3 regions of the Marinobacter sp. MBR-105 genome follow, and region 1 is predicted to be linked to each of the others. Evidence: predicted binding sites of a transcription regulator. Region 1 holds the regulator's gene; each other region holds the start of a gene.
The links. Region 1 encodes FliA, which starts transcription of late flagellar genes. Its sites were predicted from a motif close to CTAAAGTTTNNNNNNNNNNNGCCGNTAA; they were not measured.
Positions count from the first base shown of each region.

Region 2: ACSSVV_RS17325 (methyl-accepting chemotaxis protein) is a predicted target of FliA. The motif match lies at 1,821-1,848, and genes of this name have one in related genera.
Region 3: ACSSVV_RS15955 (methyl-accepting chemotaxis protein) is a predicted target of FliA. The motif match lies at 2,454-2,481, and genes of this name have one in related genera.

Region 1 covers NZ_JBRJHG010000001.1:545,876-550,652, forward strand. Annotated here, with positions in the region: gene ACSSVV_RS02630 (protein phosphatase CheZ) at 1-489, opposite strand, end outside; gene cheY (chemotaxis response regulator CheY) at 511-894, opposite strand; gene ACSSVV_RS02640 (RNA polymerase sigma factor FliA) at 1,055-1,798, opposite strand; gene ACSSVV_RS02645 (MinD/ParA family protein) at 1,831-2,643, opposite strand; gene flhF (flagellar biosynthesis protein FlhF) at 2,717-4,030, opposite strand; gene flhA (flagellar biosynthesis protein FlhA) at 4,086-4,777, opposite strand, start outside.
Region 2 covers NZ_JBRJHG010000017.1:31,403-36,179, reverse strand. Annotated here, with positions in the region: gene ACSSVV_RS17340 (DUF1631 domain-containing protein) at 1-175, shown strand, start outside; gene ampD (1,6-anhydro-N-acetylmuramyl-L-alanine amidase AmpD) at 281-892, shown strand; gene ACSSVV_RS17330 (histidine kinase) at 892-1,779, shown strand; gene ACSSVV_RS17325 (methyl-accepting chemotaxis protein) at 1,896-3,926, shown strand; gene ACSSVV_RS17320 (cob(I)yrinic acid a,c-diamide adenosyltransferase) at 3,957-4,514, opposite strand; gene ACSSVV_RS17315 (ketopantoate reductase family protein) at 4,538-4,777, opposite strand, start outside.
Region 3 covers NZ_JBRJHG010000014.1:98,646-103,422, forward strand. Annotated here, with positions in the region: gene ACSSVV_RS15950 (M66 family metalloprotease) at 1-165, shown strand, start outside; gene ACSSVV_RS15955 (methyl-accepting chemotaxis protein) at 216-2,357, opposite strand; gene ACSSVV_RS15960 (hypothetical protein) at 2,584-3,438, opposite strand; gene ACSSVV_RS15965 (NAD(P)H-binding protein) at 3,502-4,179, opposite strand; gene arfB (alternative ribosome rescue aminoacyl-tRNA hydrolase ArfB) at 4,277-4,690, shown strand; gene ACSSVV_RS15975 (BCCT family transporter) at 4,687-4,777, opposite strand, start outside.

The DNA.
Region 1 (4,777 bases):
GTCTGTCGTCAGGCCAGCGAAGAACTTGTCGATGCGACCGTAAAGCTCCCGAAACTCCGCAGGCTCCATTTCACGACGGCGCAGACGCTGCCACTCATCCCGCAGGGAAACCGCTTCATCCCGCATGGCGTGAGCCACCGGCATGCTTTCCTCAACCAGATCCATGGTGCGGTTCGCCGCCTGGCTGGTCATCTGAACCACATAGGCCAGACGGTCAGAAGCGTCGCTCATCTTCGACAGCACTTCTTTCTGCTCGGCATTACGCGGGTCTATCTGGAAGTTCCGGATTGCCTCATGGAGGCTGCGGGTCAGTCGCCCCACTTCCCGATACAGACTCTGATCGCGAACCTCGCTCAGTTCATTGATCAGGGTCATCGCCTTGGCATAATTCCCGGCGTTTACATTCTCGGCCAGGTCGGAGGCCTGCTTTTGAAGCTTCTCCGCCACCTCCGGATCAAGGCCCTGATGGTTCTGTTTGGTATCACTCATGGCGAGCCATCCGACCTCTGGTTACTGGATTCGTTCGAAGATTTTCTCGATCTTTTCCTTCAGCACGGCTGCCGTGAAAGGCTTGACCACATACCCGTTCACCCCGGCCTGAGCCGCAGCCACGATCTGGTCCCGCTTAGCCTCTGCCGTTACCATCAGAACCGGCAGGTTCTTCAGGTTTTCATCAGCACGGACAGCCTTCAGAAGGTCAAAGCCCGACATGCCGGGCATGTTCCAGTCAGTCACCAGGAAGTCATACTTGCCGCTTCGGAGCATGGGCAACGCGGTGTTGCCATCGTCTGCTTCATCCGTATTGGTGAAGCCGAGATCTCGCAGCAGGTTTTTGATGATGCGTCGCATTGTGGAGAAGTCATCCACAATGAGAATTTTCATGTTCTTGTCCAATGGGACCTCCAGTCAGTAACACCCGGAATTCATTCAGCCTTTTGGAAGTCTAGCAGGCTGCTACCTTAAGCGCTTATTGTGTGGTGTTTGCGCACGTTGTAAAGCATCGTTTACCAAAAGCTACACAGCTTGCTGAGAGAGAAACACAGCACCTGGCCGATCAGTCGTTGTCACCATCCCGCCACTCGGCCAGCCGGCTGCGAAGTCGCAACGCCGCCTGGCTGTGAATCTGGCTTACCCGACTCTCACTGACCCCAAGTACCGCGCCGATTTCCTTGAGGTTGAGCTCTTCCTGGTAGTACAGGCTCAACACCAGCTTTTCGCGCTCAGGCAATTGCTCGATGGCGTCCGCCAGACTGCGCTGGAAAGCGCCGGAAGCAATACCGTCCAGTGGATTCTCACTGGCCTCTGGTTCTTCTATCGGCAGCTCGCCGGATTCATTGAGCTCATCAAGGCTAAAAAGTCGACCGCTGTTAGCGTCGGCCAGTGAGGCGTGATATTCGTCCAGACCAATGCCGAGCTCTTCGGCCACTTCAGCATCCTGGGCCTCGCGCCCGGTACGATCTTCCACTTGTTTGATGGCACTGGCGATTCGCCGGGCATTACGATGCACTGAGCGGGGCACCCAGTCGCCTTTGCGGATTTCGTCCACCATGGCGCCACGGATGCGAATGCCGGCATAGGTTTCAAAGGTGGCGCCCTTGCCTGAAGAGTAGCGCTGCGCAGCCTCCAGCAGGCCAATCATACCGGCCTGCATAAGGTCTTCGAGCTGCACCGATGCGGGCAGTCGGGCCATGAGATGAAGGGCGATTTTCTTGACCAGCGGCGCATGCTCTTCAATCAGGGCTGAAGGGCTCCTGGCGCCGGCCTGATGGTAAATTCCCAGATTTTTCGCCAATGTCATGTATCCGGTTTTCTTGTAGGACTGGATTCAGATCAGACTTCGACGAGCCGCTCCACGAAGAACTCGAGATGCCCCCTGGGAGAGGACGGCAAAGGCCAACTGTCCACTTTTTCGGCCAGAGCCCGGATAGCCAGCGAGGCTTTCGCCCTCGGATAGGCATCCAATACCGCTTTCTGTCTTTGGACGGCTTTCTTGACGGCCTCGTCGTAAGGCACGATACCTACATATTGTAGTGCCACATCCAGAAAACGCTCGGTGACCCGGGTCAGTTTTTCAAACAGATGGCGGCCTTCCTGCTCATTGCGGACCTGGTTTGCCAGGATACGGAAGCGGTTGGTGCCATAATCCCGGTTCATCAGTTTGATCAGCGCGTAGGCATCGGTAATGGAAGTAGGTTCGTCGCAGACCACCAGCAGAAGTTCCTGCGAGGCCCTGAGGAAGCTGACCACCGATTCAGAAATACCTGCGGCGGTATCCACAATCAGGACGTCAATCTGGTCGCCCAGCTCACTGAAAGCGTTGATCAGGCCGGCATGTTCCATGGCGCTGAGTTGGGTCATACGCTGGGTGCCGGAGGAAGCCGGTACAATCTTGATACCGCCAGGGCCATTCACCAGCACGTCTTTCAGATCACAATCGCCGCTGAGTACGTCTTGAAGATTTCGATTGGCGGTAATGCCGAGCAACACATCGATGTTGGCGAGCCCGAGATCCGCGTCCAGCAAGACAACCCGGCGCCCCTTCTGGGCCAGGGCGATACCGAGATTGACCGAAACATTGCTCTTGCCGACACCGCCCTTGCCGCCGGAAACCGCAATCACCTGAACCGGATGTGGTCTGCTCATACTGTTATCAGTCTCTTACTACGTTCTTGTACGGGCACGCGTGCCGGTGTTTTATTCTGGTCGCCAACGAGGCTCAGGCACCTTCGGCGACTGTCTGTGCGCTCTGCACGGCCTTAAGCCGTTCTACGCCCAGGCGCACTAACGGAATGGCCTCCGCCCTCTGGAGATCTTCCGGTATCTTCTGGCCATCGGTGTACCAGGCCACCGGTAAGCTGGTCTCCATAACGAACCCGAGCGCTTCGCCCAGGGTCAGGGCCTCATCAATCTTGGTCATGATGCAGCCTGCAAGGCTTGCCATCTTATAGCAATGCCACACGGATTTCATGATACGTGGCTGACTGGTGGCGGAGACCACCAGATGTGTACGGATATTGTGATCGCTGCGAGCCAACTCCGCCAGTTGTTCCTGGTAACCGCGGTCGGCACTGGTCAGGCCGGCAGTGTCAATCAGCACCAGGTGTCGATCCGATAACTCATCAAGAATGTCATCCAGGGAATGGCTCTCATCCACCACACGCACGGGCACATTCAGGATGCGGCCGAACACGAAGAGCTGTTCATGAGCGGCCACACGATAGCGGTCGGTGGTCACCAGTGCCAACGAATCCGGACCATGCTCAAGGACGTAGCGGGCCGCCAGCTTGCCAATGGTGGTGGTTTTGCCAGACCCGGTTGGCCCGACCAGGGCATAGATACCGCCGGCATCAAGCCAGTCTTCGCGACCGGTACGAACGCCGGTCGCCAGCATTTTCAGTGACTGCTTCCAGCCGTCCTCCAGACGCCCGGCCCGGTGCCGACGGGACAGAGAGCCGGCCAGCTCCGCGCCCAAACCGAACTCCTGCAGGCGCTCGGCCAATCGTTGCTGAACTGCGCTGTTGCCGGTCGGCGTGGCAGTTGCAGCCTTACCACTGACCAGATCACGCAGAGAGCTGATTTCGGCACGCATACTGGCCAGTTCATCGGCATAGCCACCGGCGCCGGATTCGCTACCCGCAAACGGCTTTGCCAGCGCTTCATCACTGGGACGTGACGCCGGAAAATCGGCAGTCTCGAAAGACAAGGACGACGCCACGCCACCTGAGGCGCCACTTCCTGCGCGCTTTTCCCGAACCTCACGAATGCGACTGCGGGACCGGTTCAGCTCCTCTTCCAGCCGACGATGCTGCTCGGCCTGCATCTCTGCCAGCCGGGAGCCGTTGGTGGCTTCAACCGCCCTATCGCCAAGACGCTGACGCGCCATGTTTTCGTCGTAGTCGAGTGCCGTCACGATCTCAACACCACCATCAACCCGGCGGTTAGACAGAATAACGGCATCCGGCCCCATTTCGTGGCTTACCTGCTTCAGGGCCTCAGCCATGGACTGCGCAAAAAACCGTTTTACTTTCATGCTGTTTCATCCTCCCACCGGCAAGCACTCTGGCTCCCCGCGATGCTCCGTCGGTTTATTGACCCACAGAAGCGACTATCGTGATCTGTTTGTTATCCGGGATTTCCTGGTAAGAGAGCACATGCAAACGCTCTACCCCGTAGCTGGCAAACTTCGCCAGTACTGGCCGCAAGGGCCCCGAAACCAGCAGGATGGCGGGCTTGCCGAGCATTTCCTGGCGCTGCACGCTGTCCTGAAGGGATCGTTGCAGCTTTTCCACCATGTTGGGCTCAAGCACCAGACCAATGTCATCCTGACCGCCGGATTGTTGACTCTGCTGAACAGACTTCAGCAATAACTGTTCCAGGTCTGGATCCAACGTGATAACAGGGATTTCGGCGTCGTTGCCACAAATACTCTGAACAATCATCCGGCGCAGCGCCTGGCGGGCTACCGTGGTCAGTACTTTCGGGTCCTGACTCTTTGGATGCACGTTCACGATGGCCTCGGCAATGGAGCGCATATCCCGCACCGGCACTTCTTCTTTCAACAGGTTCTGCAAAACTTTCAACAGGATGCTGATGGAAATCGTGGTCGGCACCAGTTCCTCCGCCAGCTTGGGCGAAATCTTCTCCAACTGGTCCAGCCACTTCTGGGCTTCTTCGTGGCCAATCAGTTCATGAGCGTGTTTCTGCAGGATCTGATTCAGATGTGTCGCCACCACGGTACTCGCATCCACCACGGTGTAACCCAGGGTCTGGGCCTGAT
Region 2 (4,777 bases), on a different contig from region 1:
CACCGGCAAGTACATCTTTGTTAACCGCAGTGGTGCGAAGGTGGCGGAATATCATAGGGATGACCTGGCGATTGCTCTGCAGGAGCAGGCGATCACCATGCTGGATGACGGCCTGATCTTTGATCGGGCACTGGAGTCCATCATCGACAACCTGCGTCATAACCGAAAAGACTGATCTCTGGTACTGAGTGCCCACGCAGGGCACCGGCGACGTCGTGGCATCCATGGGCGCTTTGTGATTCAATCATCTGCATGAGTCCCCTGCGCCGATGGAAACACGTTGTCTAGTATCCAGAACGATCATCACCCACACTCCCTGAAGGATGCGGCAGCACTTTTGCGTTCCAGTGGCCGGTTCCCCGGCGTGCGCTGGTGTCCGTCGCCCAATTTTGGTCCCCGCCCGGACGGTTCTTCTATCTCACTGCTGGTGGTTCACAACATCAGCCTGCCGCCGGAACAGTTTGGCGGCCCGCACATCGAGAATTTTTTCTGTAACTGTCTGGATACCGCTGCCCACCCCTATTTTGAAACGATCGCAGAGCTGAAGGTGTCTGCGCACGCGTTGATTCGCCGGGATGGTTCCGTTATTCAGTTTGTCAGCTGTCTGGACAGGGCATGGCATGCTGGCCGTTCGAGTTTTCAGGGTAAGGAGGAGTGCAACGACTACTCCATTGGTATCGAGCTCGAAGGTGCGGATGACGTTCCCTATACCGATGATCAGTACCGTGCGCTGGCGCGTCTGGCGCGCCTGGCAATGACAGCCTGGCCGGAAATCACGCCGGGTCGCATTGCCGGCCACAGTGATATTGCTCCGGGCCGAAAAACCGATCCAGGGCCCGCGTTTGAGTGGTCTCGCTTCCGGGCACTGCTGTCGAACGAGGAGATGGCCTGATGTCGTTGGTTGTTTTTCTGATTGCGTACGTGATTCGCCGCAGGCTGGACCGCGCCGACCATCTGGCCAGCGATGAGATCTGGCGTCGCTGGTTTCATCGTTGGGGCCGGATAGAAGCGGGTCAGGAGCGGTCAGTCTGGAGAGGGGCGCTGCTGGTTGTGTTACCCTCTCTGGCGCTCGCTGGCGCGTGGGCGCTGTCCCGTGAGGCGGGCTACCGCTATGCCCTGTATCCGCTTGAACTGTTGCTGCTGGTGGTGCTGATGGGGGCGCCGGGCTGGCGCAAGGTGCTGCGAGCCTATTCTGATGCCTGGCGGCGCGGAGATATGCAGGCTGCCTGGCACCATGTTCAAGAGCGCCTGCCCGCCTCCGAAAGAGGAGCGGCGCTATCGCCAGAAGCCATGCACCTGTCGGTGTCGCGGGCGCTGATGGTCTCGGTTTTCGAGCGTTTCTTCCTGGTGGTTTTCTGGTACGCCGTCGGCGGCATAGCGCTGGCTTTTCTGGCTCGCGGGCTTGTAGCTCTGGCGGGTCAATGGCCGCAGGCGGCCGCGCGGGAACGCTATCAGCGGGCGGCCCGGCTTATCGGCTGGATTCCTTCCCGCTTGCTGTCATGCACATTCGGACTCGCCGGTGACCTGGCCGGCTGGTCCCGGGAAATACGCAAGGTATTCCCGGGATTCGGGAAAAAGACCGCGGATGTGCTCATGATTTCCGCCAACGGGTCGTTAACTGGTTATGCACTTGATCCTGCGCGCTTTTCGGAGTTGCACCCGGAAGAGTGGCCCGATTTTGGTGGACGGAGCCTCAGCGCCATAAGGGACCTCCTCAACCGGAGCATGCTGGTGTGGATATGTGCGCTTGCATTGCTGGTGATCGCAGGCATGGCCTAGCCGGAAAGCAAAAACGGATTACAGAATAACACTAAATAGTGATTAAGTTTTTCCGGCAACGGGCGATAATCAAACAAAAGAATAAAGATTCAGTTGTTAGAAGCAGCGAGGGCTCTGTGAACTATATAATCAATCCGGCTGTAGCACTGATGAATCGGCTGCCCATGGTTTACAAATTCAGCCTCATCAGCATTCTCTTTCTTGGCCCTATCATCGTGCTTTCCTGGTTGGTGATTTCCGGGCTCAACCAGTCGGTTCAGACCATGACCCGCGGCATTGAAGGTCTTGCAGAACTCCAGAAGGTGGAACGCCTGCTGGTGGCGTCGATGGATTACCGTGACTATCAGGCCCCGGGCATTCTGATAGACGAACAACCCCTGCTCGAAAAAGCCAACGAAGCGGCCAGTCGTATGGACGCCCTGTTGGCAGATCTCGCCGAACCACAGCGTTCTTTTGACACCTCCGGCTCCTGGCAGGAGCAGATTCTGGCTGTAAGGGAAGAATGGGAGACGCTCAAAGCCAACGATAACTATCAGGGCAACATTGACCCCCAGTTCAAGTACTACCAGGAATTTGTGCAGAAGGTGATGGCCTTGCTGCCGGCGACCATTGAAATCAGCGGGTTGGGGCAGGATGCGTCCCGGGAAAACCTGCTGCTGTTAGGGCTGGTACGTTCTGCGTTGCCTGAGTCTCGCACCGTTGTTGGCCGCGCCCGTTCATACGGTATTTTTGCGCTGGTGGAAGGTCAGGTGGGCTATGCACTCAGCGAAACCCTGAATGAAATCTACGATCAGTTGACCAACCGCAGTTCGCTGCTTTCGCCGGCCCTTTCCGTTGCCGTGGAGGCGTCGCCCCAACTGGCAGAGAGTGCGAGCGGTGCCTTGACCCGCACGGAAGAGAGCCTGATGACAGTGCGTGATGAGCTGGATCTGAATGTCATTACGCCTATGCGCCTGGAGCTGCCCTGGCAGGAATTCGATGAGACCGTATCGGCGCAGATGGGATATTACGATACCCTCAGCGATCGTATCTTCGATGTGGTTGCCGGTAATCTTGAGGATCGCCTGGCCCGCCAGACCGGGCAGCGCACTCTGATTCTGGTGGCGCTGATTGCTGTGATGCTGGTGGTGGTCTACCTCTATGTGGGCTTCTTTATGTCTGTGCGGATTGCCATCAACCGGTTCAGCGAAGCTGCAAGAAATGTGGCCGCCGGCGATATGACCACCCATATCCGGTTGAACAACCGGGACGAACTGGGTGAGCTCACCTCCGAGTTCAACAACATGACCGATCGTATCGCTGAGCTTGTCCGGTCGGTGGGCTCTACAACGGCAGATGTTGATCAGCAGGCGGTCCGGGTGAATGACACCGCATCGGCTAACAGTCAGGCCGTGGCCCGACAGATGGAAGAGACCGGTCAGATCAACGAGGCCATGGGCCAGATGGTGGAAGCGGTCAATGAAGTCACCGAGAGTGCGCACCGGGTGGCGGATAGTGCGGGGAATGCCGAGAAAGATACCGAGAAGGGCCGGGAAGTGGTGGCCGATACCGTGGCGACCATTAACCGGCTGGCGACGGAGATTGCTGGCGCCGTTGATGTCATCAACCGGGTGAGTGCGGACAGTGACAATATCAGTCAGGTTCTGGTTGAGATTAAAGCGATTGCCGAGCAGACCAACCTGCTGGCGCTGAACGCGGCCATCGAGGCAGCGAGGGCGGGAGAACAAGGGCGTGGCTTTGCGGTGGTGGCGGATGAGGTTCGCTCATTGTCCCAGCGTACCCACAAGTCCACTGAGGAAATTGAAGGCATGATTTCCCGGCTTCAGGGTGGTGTAAAAGAGGCGGTATCTGCCATGACCTCAAGTCACGATGCCACGGAGAAGACGGTACAGAAGTCTGGTGAAGTGACCGAAGCGCTGGATCGGATCGCCTCGGGCATTTCCGAGATCGTGGATATGAGCCACCAGATTGCCCAGGCGGCGGAGGAACAGTCGGCCGTGGCCAGGAACGTGAATGCCAACGTGGAGCGCATTGGCGAATTTGGCCAGAGCACAGCCTCCAACGCCGAAGAGACTCTGGCTTCGTCCAGGCAGATGTCGGAGCTTACCGCGTCGCTTCAGCGCCTGGTGGAGGCATTCAAGGTGTAATCAGCGGTTGCTGTTGTGAAAAATCCGGCCTCAGAGGCCGGATTTTTTTTGCTCCCAGAGAATCTCCTGGCTGCCATCCCGGCGAGCCAGCACCCGGGCGATGACAAACAGCAGATCGGATAACCGGTTCAGGTAGTGACGCGAGGCAGTATTGATGGAGTCCTCGTGGCCAAGGGCCACCACCACGCGCTCGGCCCGGCGACAGACCGCCCGTGCCAGATGACATTGTGCTGCGGCAGGGCAGCCCCCGGGCAGGATGAAGTTTTTTAGCGGCGGCAGGTCGGTGTTGTACTCGTCCAGAGTCTGCTCCAACCACTCAATGTGATTGTCGCTGATCACCTTGCTGCCCGGGATGGCAAATTCGCCGCCCAGATCAAACAGGTGATGCTGAATGCGCCGGAAGGTATCGATCAGACGGTCGCCAGATGGAAGCGTCTCAATCAAAACGCCGATATGGCAATTCAGCTCATCGGCCATACCCATGGCTTCCACTCGCTGGGCATTTTTGGCGATACGGTTGCCATCGGCCAGGCCGGTAGAGCCGTCGTCTCCGGTTCGGGTGTAGATCTTCGACAGGCGATTGCCCATGGTCTTGCTCCCTCTGGTAAAAGTCAGTTCAGTTGTTGTACCTGTTCGGCGAGCATTTGGTTCACCTGTACCGGTATGCCATGTTGATGGCCGAGCCGCGCCAGGTAACCGTTAATGAAGTCGATTTCCGTGGTTCTGCCTGCCTTTACATCAGCCCGCATGGAAGACGTGTTGGCGGCGGTTTTGCGGGCGACAGCCTCAATAGTCTCGCGCAGGTTTTCCGGGGCTTGTTGCGGTTGTCCGGCGGCAGGGAGCAGGCGGCT
Region 3 (4,777 bases), on a different contig from region 1:
CGTTGCCTGGACTACGCCCACCACAACACCACCCTGATCACCTATGGTTGTACCGGCAGCTGGAACCAGACGTGGTCTGGCGTCTCCGTATCACACAACCGACTGTTGTCCCTGCTGGACGGCGCCCTTTTGGCAGAGGTGTATGAAACGCTTTTGACGAATTGATTCCTGGGCCCACCGATTGGCCGGGGCCGAAGCGCCCCGGCCACTCTCTTTCAGGCATTGCTCACCTGAAACTGACCGGTCAGATTTTTCAGCTTGTTTGCCGACACGTGCGTCATCTCAGAACTTGCGGTCAACCCCGCGATCACCGCGGTCATGAAGCTTACGCTGTCAGCAACGCCACTGGTCTGGGCACTCTGAACAGCGTTAGTTTCCGCAATGCCCGAGATCGCCCGGAAGAGCTTGTCGACCATGTGATGCAGCTCTGCGTTGTCATCCGACGCTGCCCGGGCCTGAGCCAGACGGGTCTCCATTTCTGCCATGCCGTCTTCCATCGTGGTTACGGCGCGCTGAGTTTCTTCCCGCACCCGATACAGGCGCTCATCAATTTCCGTCGTGGCCTGGGCTGTCCTGCTGGCCAGTTGCCGGACCTCGTCGGCGACGACTGCAAATCCTCGCCCTGCCTCACCGGCCCGAGCCGCTTCTATGGCCGCATTGAGCGCTAGCAGATTGGTCTGGGCTGCAATGTCGTTGATCATTTCAGCCGCCTTGCCGATCTCATCCGTGCGTTCACTCGCGGCGCGGATACCCTCGGCCGAACGCACGATAACGTCGCGAATGCTCTCGGTTTCACGGCTGACACGGGCAAACTGATCTTTGGCGCGAGCCACCACATCTTCCATACTTACTCGCATTTCCTGCGCTGTGGTCGAGGCATTTTCGATTTCGTTCTGCTGCAGATCTGCGCCCTTCAGCATCTGCTCTATGTCGTGTACCACCTGCTGAATCTTTTCATCCGCCTGGCGGTTCTGACCCACAAGGTGTTCACTGGCGGAGCGGGATTCACCCGCAAGACTGATGACCTGCCCCACCATGCCGTCGAGGGTATCCAGAAAGCTGTTCATCCAGCGCGCGAGATCCCCGCTCTCATCCCGCTTGGTCTTGCCGACATCGAGACGCTGGCGCAGATTCCCGCCTCCTTCGGCAATGTTTCGTATGACATCCGCAAGTGATGACAGGCTATCTGCCAATGGTTTGGCGGAACTTGCCCGGAAGATGACAAGCCCCAGGAGCGCAACCATCGCGTTCACGGAGGCTTCCAGCCACAGGGGAGCACCGCTTGCCGAAACCGCTACGTTTGCTGCCCAGATAAGCGCCATAAGGACCCCGAGCCGCGCCGTCAGTCGATAGCTGACCGAACGTTTCCGATACACCTCCTCCAGGTCGCCTTCACACATCATGCCCCAACGATCAGGAGACCCGGGTAACTGGAAGGTCACGCCTTTGCCAATCACCGGTATGTGGCGATAGTCGGAATAGCCGGGGTACTTAACGTAGAGGTTTTCACCGCGGGCCATGGTTTCGCGTACCCCTGGGTGCAACTGCCCCGTAGCCGGGTCGGTGAAACGTATTTCGAACTCGGTGTGTTCCCGAATCCGTACTGTACCGAAGCCCGTACGGATTCCGTCTTTGAGGTTGTCACCGTGACTGAAGGTGGCGTCTTCAAACCGCGAGCGCGACAAGGCAACTCCCGGTCTGATCGACGGATCAAACTGACTGTCGATCATGAAAATGTAGTTGTCGCCGGACTCTTCAAAAATGTGCCCGGCTTCGCGCTGAATCAGGTCACTCATGACATCGTTCGGAACCCGGGCACAGACTGCCGCTGCCTGATTGCCAGCGAGAGCGACCGGCTGGTAGAACATCAGCGTGACATCGTCATGAAACCTGGAGGTTGTGGCACCAAGCTGCAAGGTGACCGGATCACTGTAGGGCCCGTGGAGAAACCGCTCTCTCACCCCTCGTTGCACGGCCGCGGGCATGAGACCTGCGGCTCCGGTTCTGCCGGTCACCGTCGAGGCGACAACAGAGCCATCTTCTCTCACAACGAAAAGCTCGGAGATTTCCCGGAGGCGCGTAACGGCCGAATCCAGCACCTCTGAAATGCTATCCTCTTCGCTACCCTCAAGCCGTGCCGCAAGCCCCTCAAGGAAGGCCCACTTGCCATTTGCCCAGTTAATCAGCGCTTCGCGACGGGTTTTCGCGATGCTCTCGAATATCTCTTCATTCGTTGCATATTGCTGGCGGTTCAAAAAACAGGACCATCCCATCCGCAACTTACCTGTGGCCCCAAACCAGGGCAACCAGCCCCGCTCATCGGATGAAAGGTTCATGGAATCACTGCGTAAAGTCATAGCGCGCCTTCCTCAATCGGTACTGCATGCCTGCACTACAACGATGTGGTGCAAACATACCTGCTTTCAGAAGGAAGCTAAGCAAAGAGCGGGCCTGAACCGGCGGACTGGTCAAAACCTGAAGGGAGGTAGCAATTGCCGGATTCAAAGGATGAGAGGGCGCACCATCGGGGTGCGCCAGCAAAAATACGCACCATGGAAGGGCAAGGAGCCCCCCCCCCTGAGCTCAGCGGGTCTTCAGATTCTCCAGAAACTCAGCCATTTCTGCTTGCATGTCGACAACACGTTGCCGCCATTCCGCCTTGTAGGCCGCAAACTCCTCGCTCAATTCGCTCAATTGCAGCTGGGCTTCGGCGGCGGTCGCGGTGCTCTCCGCAAGCGTTTTCAAGTTGGCTTCAGACAACTGCTCCCGCTGGTCTTCAAGCCTGATTACCGTTTCGTTCAAGGTACGTTTGTCCTGCGGCGTTGCAGATGGAGTAGATTCAAGCGCTTCCCGCAGGGATTCAGACAGCTCTTCCAGATGCTGGCTCAGCTGGTCACCGTACTCTTCAGCCAACGCCGACATATCTTCATTCATACTCTGGGCCTGTTGCTGCAACTCCCGCCCCAGCCTCTCAAGCTCTACCGCCATCTCATCGGATTGATTTGCCCAGCGACTCTTGAGATCTTCACCCAGTCTTTCCAGCTGCCCAACAAGACTTCCCCATACCGGGCCCTGTTTCAGGGCATCGCCGGTGCGATAATAATCCACCAGCCAGTCGTCACCTTTACGTACCAGATAGGTTAAGGACTCCGTGGCTTCGTTCCGGCCCTCCAGACCACTCAGGGTGGTGGTTACCCGAGCCAGATTGTCATCAATGACCACACGCCCCCACTCAATGCTCACGTTCTGCCATTGCTGTTCAAAACCATCGAACCCCGCTTCATCGACCAGGGTTGAATAATCTGCGGCCGCTTCAGCATCCTCTTCAAGTACAGCTTGCCAAAATGCTTCGGATACTTCCTGGGGCGATTCCGGGCGACTGCAACCTGTCGCCATGAGTACGGAAAACACCATAAAAGGAACAAGTACATATTTCATTAATCAACCTCATCGATCACCCGGGAACAGTGACCCGGATTTTACATCAGGTGAAGGACAGCATTAGCGACGATTGCCCATCGTTAAGATATCGTCGTACTCCCACACTCTCACCACTGCACCGCCCGAAGTGATTCCGCCAATGGTCTCAAGCTCGTTGACCATGGCCGACGCTACGGCTTCCGCGTCAATCGCCCGATATTTTCTCAGTGGCCCGATCAACGCCCGATTCGCAACCGGCATGACGGCCACACCAAGAGCCTCGGCCGTTCGAGCCTCCTTGCGCTGCCCCAGCAACAGGCTCGGGTGGTAGATCGTAAGATAAGGAAATTTCAGCGCCCGGACATTGTCCTCAAGCTCTCCTTTGACTCGATTGTAGAAAACCGGGGATTGCGAAGATGCTCCGATGGCCGACATCAGAATCAATGCCCGTGCACCGGCGTTACGGGCCATCTGAGCTGCCTTCAATGCATAGTCATGATCGACCTTGCGAAAGGCTTCTCTGGAGCCTGCCTTTTTCAGGGTCGTTCCAAGGCAACAGATCAGGACATCCACCTGGAAAGCGTCAGGCTGAGCCTCCATCGCATCAAAATCCATGAAGCGCTGCTCCAGTTTCGAATTTTCCACGACCATCGGCCGGCGAACCGGAGCGATCACAGTCGATATCTCCGGCTGCTCGAGGAGCTTCTCCACCACCATGCCTCCGGTCAGGCCGGTAGCGCCTAAAACCATCACCTTCATTCGGTGTCTCCCTGTGTTCATCGCTTCTGATTGGTTGCCGGATTGCGTAGGATGATACTCGTAAACATCCGAATCCGAGCTCTCAACACGTGCCACTATGCTGAAATTATCCAATGCCGTCGAACTGGCAGACTGGGAAATCCAGATTACGCAGATACGATCCCAGGGGGCCGGCGGTCAGAATGTGAATAAGGTTGCCTCTGCCGTACACCTCCGGTTCGACGTCCTGCATTCCACCCTGCCGCCGTTTTACAAAGAACGTTTGATGGCATTGTCCGACCAGCGCATCAGTAAAGACGGCGTGATTGTGATCAAGGGGCAGTCTTTCCGCACGTTTGAGCAGAACAAAGAGGACGCGCTGAACCGACTCAAGACTCTCATTCAGGAGGCAGTGAAGCCGCAAAAAGCCCGCCGGCCAACGCGGCCGACGAAATCCTCCCAACGGCGGCGTGTGGATAACAAAACCCGCCGTGGAGAGATCAAATCCCTGAGGGGAAAAGTAAAAACCTAAGCCAGCCCCTGCTCTTTCGCCAGGGCTGATGCGGCCCGGGGACCGGTCCACAAAGAAGGGAGAATAATCAACGACACCGGAATGGCT